DNA from 2 places in the Weizmannia sp. FSL K6-3076 genome. Region 1 is predicted to be linked to the other one. Evidence: a T-box and tRNA genes for the amino acid it is inferred to sense, from the RefSeq annotation. Region 1 holds a T-box; the other holds one or more tRNA genes.
What was found. A T-box is a leader RNA that pairs with one kind of tRNA and senses whether it is charged. The one in region 1 lies ahead of pheS (phenylalanine--tRNA ligase subunit alpha), so its partner is inferred to be a tRNA-Phe.
Positions count from the first base shown of each region.

Region 2: it has a tRNA-Phe gene. The T-box ahead of pheS (phenylalanine--tRNA ligase subunit alpha) is inferred to sense a tRNA for this amino acid. The anticodon was not compared.

Region 1 is NZ_JBBOWU010000001.1:2,109,199-2,113,621, forward strand. Features, by position in the region: gene pheT (phenylalanine--tRNA ligase subunit beta) at 1-1,285, opposite strand, end outside; gene pheS (phenylalanine--tRNA ligase subunit alpha) at 1,298-2,335, opposite strand; T-box leader at 2,384-2,617, opposite strand; gene NSS95_RS10070 (TrmH family RNA methyltransferase) at 2,957-3,712, opposite strand; gene sspI (small acid-soluble spore protein SspI) at 3,817-4,029, shown strand; gene NSS95_RS10080 (hypothetical protein) at 4,056-4,423, opposite strand, start outside.
Region 2 is NZ_JBBOWU010000001.1:3,472,333-3,476,755, forward strand. Features, by position in the region: gene walK (cell wall metabolism sensor histidine kinase WalK) at 1-1,063, opposite strand, end outside; gene yycF (response regulator YycF) at 1,068-1,778, opposite strand; tRNA gene NSS95_RS16425 (tRNA-Phe) at 2,160-2,232, opposite strand; tRNA gene NSS95_RS16430 (tRNA-Asp) at 2,264-2,339, opposite strand; gene NSS95_RS16435 (adenylosuccinate synthase) at 2,689-3,978, opposite strand; gene dnaB (replicative DNA helicase) at 4,153-4,423, opposite strand, start outside.

The sequences.
Region 1 (4,423 bases):
TTTGCGTTCCAAGCACACGGTTGATTTTTTCCAGCGTAATGGTGACAACAGCCGGCTCAATATGCAAATGGTTTTCGGCAACCGTCCCGGCGAGCACTTCCCCGCCCGCATATTTGCTGATCAGCATGGCGGCCCGTTCTGATGCAGGCAGGACGCGGTTCGGATCAACCCCTCTTTCATAGCGGCTGCTTGCCTCGCTGCGCAGGCTGTGGTCTTTTGAAGCCGCGCGGATCGTTCCGGCATCAAAATAGGCGGATTCCAAAAGCACGTTTGTCGTCGTTTCGGTTACTTCTGAATTGGCGCCGCCCATGACACCGGCCATTGCGACAGGTTCAGTGCCGCTCGTAATGACAAGATGGACGTCTTTTAACGTGCGCTCCTGGCCATCGAGCGTCACCATGTTTTCGCCTTCATGCGCCATGCGAACGACAATTTCTTTGGAACCGAGCTTGTCATAGTCAAACGCATGCAGCGGCTGGCCGTATTCGAGCAAAATATAGTTCGTAATGTCGACCACATTGTTGTGCGGGCGGATTCCTTCTGCCATGAGCCGTGCCTGCATCCAGAGCGGGGACGGGCCGATTTTCACATTGCGGATGACTTTTAATGTGTAAAGCGGCGCCGCTTCTTTTGCATCGACGCGGACCGAAATGGCATCACAAGCTTTATCGGCTGCTTCCTGCACTTTTGTTTCCGGCAATTTCACATCTTTCCCGAGTATCGCCGCCACTTCGTAGGCAACGCCGAGCATGCTCATGCAGTCCGCCCGGTTCGGGGTGAGGCCCAGTTCGATAATGGTATCATCCAATCCTAAAAGCGGCAGCACATCCTGCCCCGCTTCCACATCATCCGGGAACACATAAATGCCGTTTGCGTACTCTTTTTGGACGAGCTTGCTTTCAACACCGAGTTCCTGCAGCGAGCAGATCATCCCGTTCGACTCCTCGCCGCGCAGTTTCGAACGTTTGATTTTCACATGCCCCGGCAGCCAGGCGCCCGGTTTGGCAACAGCAACTTTCTGCCCTTTATCGACGTTTGGCGCGCCGCAAATAATCTGGACAGGCTCGCCTTCCCCGATATCGACCAGGCATTTGTTTAATTTATCGGCGTTCGGATGCTTTTCTTTTTCCAATACATGCCCGACAACGACATTTTTAATGCCTTCCCCCTTAAATGCCACGCTTTCGACTTCAATGCCGGTCCGCGTAATTTTTTCAGCCAATTCTTCCGGCGAAATGCCGTCCAAATCCACATATTCCTGCAGCCATTTATATGAAACAAACATGTTTGACCCTCCTTATTCTTGTACGGAAAACTGCCGTAAAAAACGAATGTCATTTGTATAAAAGTGGCGGATGTCATCAACGCCGTATTTCAGCATCGCAATCCGCTCCGGCCCCATGCCGAATGCAAAACCGGTATATTTTTCCGGATCAAAGCCGGACATCCGTAATACGCGCGGGTGGACCATGCCGGCGCCCAAAATTTCAATCCAGCCGGTGCCTTTGCATACATGGCAACCGTGCCCGCCGCACATCTTGCATGAAATATCCATTTCAACACTCGGTTCGGTGAACGGGAAAAAGCTCGGGCGCAGCCGGATTTCGCGGTCTTCGCCGAATAATTTTTTCGCAAATACTTCCAACGTCCCTTTTAAATCGGCCATCGTGATGTTTTCGTCAACAACCAGCCCTTCAATTTGCATAAACTGGTGGGAATGTGTCGCATCATCATTGTCGCGGCGGTACACTTTCCCCGGGCAGATGATTTTGACCGGCCCTTTGCCGTGATGCTTTTCCATTGTCCGCGCCTGGTTCGGTGAAGTATGGGTCCTAAGCAGCATTTCATCGGTTATGTAAAAGGTATCCTGCATATCGCGTGCCGGGTGCCCTTTCGGCAGGTTCAGCGCTTCAAAATTGTAGTAATCGGTTTCCACTTCCGGCCCCTCGGCAATGGTATAGCCCATCCCGATAAACAAGTCTTCGATTTCCTCAATGACTTTTGTAAGCGGATGGTGGCTGCCTGCTTTTACCGGGCGGCCAGGCAGCGTGACATCAATTTTTTCGGATGCCAGTTGCCTCTCGACGGCTTCTGCTTCCAATGCCGCCTGTTTCTTTTCAATACCTGCTTGAATGGCGGCACGCACTTCATTGGCGAGCGCGCCCATTTTCGGCCGTTCTTCCGCTGGCAGCTTCCCCATGCCGCGCAAAACTTCCGTAATCGGGCCTTTTTTGCCGAGATAGGCGACACGGATCCCGTTCAGCGTTTTTAAATCAGCAGCCTCTTCAATTTTGGCAAGCGCTTCGGTTTGCAGTGCTTTCAACGTTTCTTCCATTTTTTGTACCTCCTTTAGGTTTTGGGCGTTAAAAAAGCCCCGCCCTGGAAAAGGGACGAGGCTAATGGTTCGCGGTACCACCCTAGTTAACATAACTAAATTATGTTCGCTTCATTTCAATAACGGCTTTTAACCGTCCCGCCTTTACATTGCAAGCAATGGTCCAAGCGGCAACTCGAGGGGTGAACTTCGCTTCATTTCCCCATAAAAATGCTTCCAGTCTGCGGCATTTTCTCCCTGCATGGCGAAGATCAAGCTACTTTTCCCTGTCATGGTTTTTATCATTTTTCAGTTATTTTTTATTATAGCGGGAAATGCCCGCAATTTCAAACGGAAAGTGAAAATAGGCATGGGTCCGGCCGTTTTGGCACGGAATATTTCCCGTTTTCCGCAATAAATGGACGCTTTGGCCACGCGGTTGTCCCTGTTTATCCTGGCCAAACAACGCAGCCGCCCTCATGAAAAATCGTCTGCCTCGATTGCCTTTTGGCGCCTATCCTGAAAAATGGTGCCGGCTGTTTTTCATCTTCTTCTGGTGCCGCGTTCACCGCATGGATAAGGCCTGCTTTTCTGCCTCAAACACGGGGCAGCAAAGGTGGCATCCATTATTTCCGCCAAAGGTTACGCCCGCATTGCAAAGTCATACATTAAAATGCCGGCTGCCACCGCAACATTTAGCGACTCGCTTTTGCCGAAAATCGGGATGGACAAATTTTGTTCCGTTAGCGCAAGTAAGCTAGGGTGTACGCCGCTTCCTTCATTGCCAACAAGGATCGCAAAGGCATCACCTGGATTTACTTCGCGAAACGTTACGCCGTTTTCAAGCGCTGTTCCGTAAACCGGCACTGCCGCTTCGTTCAGTTTTTCAATCCACATGTTTAAATCGCCTTTTAAAAGCCCGACGTGGAGATGGCTTCCTTGTGCCGCACGCAACACTTTCGGGCTGTACGGATCCGCCGTGCCCTTGCCGAAAATAACGGCATCAAACCCGGCTGCGTCCGCCGTCCGGATCATCGTTCCTGTATTGCCGGGATCCTGCACGGCATCAATTAAAAGATAACGCCTGCCGATGATTTTGGACGGCTGTTTTTTCATCCGGCACACGGCAAAAATGCCTTGCGTCGTTTCTGTATCGGCAAGCGTTTTGCTGATTTCATGCGTGACAGTGGTTACCGGCACCCCTTCCGTATTCCAGCGGTTTGGCAGGTCCACGCCTTCTTCAACAATAATTTCTGTCACTACTTCTTCTTTCAGCGCTTCTTCGACGAGATGGAACCCTTCCAGCAAATAAGTAAATGTTTTTTCGCGTTCTTTTTTCGCGGTGAGTTTTTTCCAATGCTTTACTTGCGGATTTTGCAAGGATTGTATGTATTTCAACGTGTTTGCTCCCTTTTCGTTAAGTTTTCCTTGGAATAGTATACATAAAAATTGTGGCCATGTGAAATGCTAGCAGTGAAAGTGATCAAAGGAGCTGAACCGAAATGGATTTGGACTTGCGGAAAGCAGTCATTCACAATGTAAAAGAGGACACGCAAGATCAGTTAAAAGATACGATTGTCGATGCCATTCAAAGGGGCGAAGAAAAAATGCTCCCGGGGCTCGGCGTCCTCTTTGAAATCATTTGGAACCATGCGGATACACAGGAACAAAAAATGATGCTGGAAACGCTCGAGCAGGGGCTGAGCCAGGCGTAACAAGGGAGCGGAAAAAGCCGCTCCTTCTATATGTGCACCGGCTCTTCCAATCCGTTTACAGTTGCAATGAATGACGGCAAATTTCTTTTATGCCACCCGTAACCAATCAGCACTTTGTTTAATCGGAAAACAGCCGTACCATCCGAAGTCCCAACATACAATCTGTGGTAAGTCAGCTTCGGAACAGTTTTCATGCTTGTGATCTTTTCTCCCGGAATAAATGCCGATTCGTCCGGTAACATATTGCCCGTAATATTATTGATTGGAATGACGGTCAGCCCTTGTTCACTATAGCTGAGCACATTATACTTTGTCCCCAGTGCTCCCGCCGGCCCTCTCAGCAAATAATCCGAAAACGATGGCAAAATGATCCCGCAAACCGTACACTTCTCCG
Region 2 (4,423 bases), 1.4 Mb from region 1:
AACCGGCTTCATTTTGAATCACCGAAAAATTCGCTCGTAAAATATACGGTTCTTCATCCGTACTGAAGTCAAGGATAACGGAATCCTGCTCTGTCAATAAATCATCAAACTTATGTTCATTCTCAATTTTTAAAACCGATATAAGCGGCTGGGAAAGCACTGTTTCACGTGAAACATCCAGCATCTCGGCAGCCGGCTCGTTAATTAAAATAATCCTTCCTCTCCGGTCGGTCGCAATTACACCGTCTGTCATATGGGTCAGGATGGAGTCGAGTTTTCTTCTCTCGCCTTCCGTGCTGGCCTGCGCCTCCTGCAGCTTTTTTGTCATATGGTTAAACGAATAAGCGAGCTGTCCGATCTCATCATTCCCGATCACTTTGACTTTCCGGGCAAAATTGCCGCGTGCCATCGCCATCGCCTGCTTGCGGATCTCACTGAGCGGCTTTGAAATCGTGCGTGCGGTAATGATGCCAAGCAGGGCTGTAACCAGTACGGCAATAACCGTCCCTGTCATAAAAATCTGGTTAATCGCCTGCACCTGGCGGTAAACCGTTTCAATTTTGGAGACAAGGTAAATGATTCCGATCAGCTCACCATTTGCTTTAATCGGGGAAGCCAGCACCCACATTCGGTCGCCAGTCTGCTTGTCCAAATAAATCTGATCTTCCGGCTGGCCGGTTACACGGACGCTTTTGACAATATCTTCGGTTGTTTTTTGGCCGACAATGCTCTGGTCATTGGAAGAAGTACCCAAAATAACGCCGCTGTGCGCGTCGATCAGCCGGATTTCAGATACATCCGTGCTTTTAAAATCGCCCAGTACTTTCCTCACTTTTAACGTAATATCCGCCGCCTGGTTCTGCTTTTTCGTCAACAGGTCTTCAATACTGTATTCAAGCACATTGACCTGGTCGTATATCGATTTTTTAAAATTCGTCTCGAGCTGGTTTTCCAGCTTATTGATAAAATACACCCCAATAATCTCCATCGCGACGACGATCAGCAGAATATAAATCAGGACAAACTTAAAGTGAATAGACTGGAAGAATTTCACCTTATTCATTTGGCTACTCCTGTTCAGGGTTGCGCAAATAATAGCCGACACCGCGCCTTGTCACAATCCACTCTGGGTGGCTCGGGTTATCTTCCACTTTTTCGCGGAGCCGTCTGACCGTTACGTCCACTGTCCGGACATCGCCGTAATAGTCATAACCCCACACGGTTTCAAGCAAGTGCTCACGCGTCATCACTTGCCCGATATGCTTCGCCAGATAGTGGAGCAGCTCAAATTCGCGGTGCGTCAGTTCAATCGTCTCGCCGCGTTTTGAGACGACATAAGCATCCGGATGAATGACAAGTGAACCGATCGCAATTTCATTGGATTCCTCTTCCTCACCCGGAGCCGCGGGCGTCTGCTGGTGCCGCCGCAAATTCGCTTTGACACGGGCAATCAGTTCACGGGTGCTGAAAGGTTTTGTGACATAATCATCGGCACCGAGCTCAAGGCCGAGCACTTTATCAATTTCCGAATCTTTTGCCGTTACCATAATGATCGGCATATTGTATTTTTTCCGCACTTCGCGGCACACTTCCATGCCATCCCGCTTCGGCAGCATAATATCAAGGACAATTAAATCCGGCTGCACCTCTTCCACCTTTTCCAATGCTTCCTCACCGTCATAAGCGCAATACACCGTATAACCCTCTTTTGTTAAATTAAACTGCAAAATATCGGCAATCGGTTTTTCATCATCCACGACCAAAATTTTTTTATCCATCGTCCATACTCCTTCATTTAAAATGCGCCATTCTCATTGATTGACATCTATCTACAACTTTCTATCATCTTTAGTCTTTATGTTCCTAAAAAATCTCATTTTCCCCGCATCATGGCGAACAGCAATGCCCCTGGAAATCCAGAAGCATTGCTGCTCTGTATCAAAGGATTCACAGGCAGCTTCCAGCAGCCATACTATTACAATTTTAACTTACTTGCATAAAAATTGTCCAATTCTACTGAAACCATGCCCCCTGGTAATATCTATCAAGAGTGCCGGGGGATACGGCTTGCATCCTGTTTTCCATTCTGGCGGGTTAGAAGAGCCATATAATAAAAAAGCACTACGAGAGTCTAAGTCATCGCAGTGCTTTTTAGTAAATGGCCCGGGACGGAATCGAACCGCCGACACAAGGATTTTCAGTCCTTTGCTCTACCGACTGAGCTACCGGGCCCGAACCGAAAACAAATATGTATAATTAAAAATGGCGGTCCCGACGGGAATCGAACCCGCGATCTCCTGCGTGACAGGCAGGCGTGATAACCGCTACACCACGGGACCATTGTGCATTTTGTAACAACAGAAGTAATGTTATCATATCTATCATCCATTTTGCAACACATTTCTACAAATTTTTTAAGTGAATGGCAATTGAAATTTCAGCAAATGTTCATTTTCAAGCATGGCCGCCGTAAAAGATGGAAAATCATGACCCACTTTAAAACAATATAAAAACGGCGAGAAACCCCTTTTATGGGATCTCGCCGTTTTTTCCGTTCTAGTGGACATTCTGGGATGAAAATCGCTTTTAGCAACCTCACCCGATGATGCTTTTTCATCGGTTTTCTTTTCGACGTGGTTCCACTACCGTTTTTCCGGCAGCCCAAATCCGATTCGTCCGGGTTTTCCGTCACACCCGCCAGACACTTTGCACCACAATCGTCTGCAGGCGGTCCGGACCGACGGAAAACATGGAAAGGGGAACCCCGGTCAGTTGGGAAATGCGCTCTAGGTAATGGCGGGCATTGTCCGGGAGCTCATCAAGGGAACGGCAGCCGGTAATATCTTCCGTCCAGCCCGGCAGTTCTTCGTAAACCGGTTCGCATTCAGCCAGCACTTTTAAGCTGGCCGGGAACGCTTCAAGCACTTTCCCTTTATAGCGGTAGGCGACACAAATTTTCAACGTTTCAATGCCGGTCAGTACATCGAGCAGGTTTACGGACAAGTCTGTCAGGCCGCTCACCCGGCGCGCATGGCGGACGACAACACTGTCAAACCAGCCGACACGGCGCGCTCTTCCTGTCGTTGTGCCGTATTCATGTCCGGTTTCGCGGATCCGGTCGCCGGTTTCATCCAAAAGCTCTGTCGGGAACGGGCCATCGCCAACACGTGTCGTATAAGCCTTGGCAATGCCGACAACATGGTTGATTTTCGACGGGCCGACACCGGAACCGATTGTGACGCCGCCGGCAATCGGGTTGGATGATGTGACAAACGGATAAGTTCCCTGGTCAATATCGAGCATGACCCCTTGCGCCCCTTCAAAAAGGACGCGTTTGCCCGCATCAAGCGCGTCGTTTAAAACAACCGACGTATCGCAGACATATTGTTTAAAGCGCTGGCCGTATTCGTAATAAGGCTCCAAAATTTCTTCCAGCGTAAAGCCTTCCGTTTCGTATATTTTTTCAAACAGACGGTTTTTTTCCTCAAGATTGCGCGTCAGTTTTTCTTTGAATTCTTCGTAATCAAGCAGATCAGCAATCCGGATACCGGTCCTTGCTGCTTTATCCATATACGCCGGGCCGATCCCTTTTTTCGTCGTGCCGATTTTATTGCTGCCTTTCCGTTCCTCTTCTGCATCGTCCAGTTTAATATGGTAAGGCAGAATGACGTGCGCACGGTTGGAGATGCGCAAGTTTTCCGTTGAAATACCCCGTCCGTTCAGATAATCCAGTTCCTCGACGAGCGCCTTTGGATCGACGACGACACCGTTTCCGATAACACAAATTTTGTCTTTATAAAAAATCCCCGACGGAATCAAATGTAGTTTATACGTTTCCCCATTAAAACGGATGGTATGGCCCGCGTTATTCCCGCCCTGATAGCGGGACACCACTTCCGCATTTTCAGAGAGGAAGTCGGTAATTTTTCCCTTTCCTTCGTCCCCCCATTGTGTACCTACCACGACAACTGACGACATTGAGTGCACCTCCGCATATTTTACAAATCATGATTTCCATCCATCATTTTACCAGCTTAAACCGCCAACAGTCAATGTAAATCCGAACATTTATATATTTTTTCAGCGTTTTTATTCGTAAAACGCACAAAAAAAGCCTTTCCCCGAAAAGGAAAAGCTTCATATCGATACTTGCTATGCCGGAACAGGCGCATCGTCAAACCGCCGTTCCAGGTTCACAAATTTATTGTACTCTTTTATAAAAGCGAGCTGGACGGTGCCGACCGGGCCGTTCCGCTGCTTCGCAATAATGATTTCAATGATGTTTTTATTCTCCGTGTCCTGTTCATAATAGTCTTCCCTGTACAGAAAAGCCACGATATCAGCATCTTGTTCAATGCTTCCCGATTCACGAATATCGCTCATCATCGGGCGCTTATCCTGCCGTTGTTCGACGCCCCGGGAA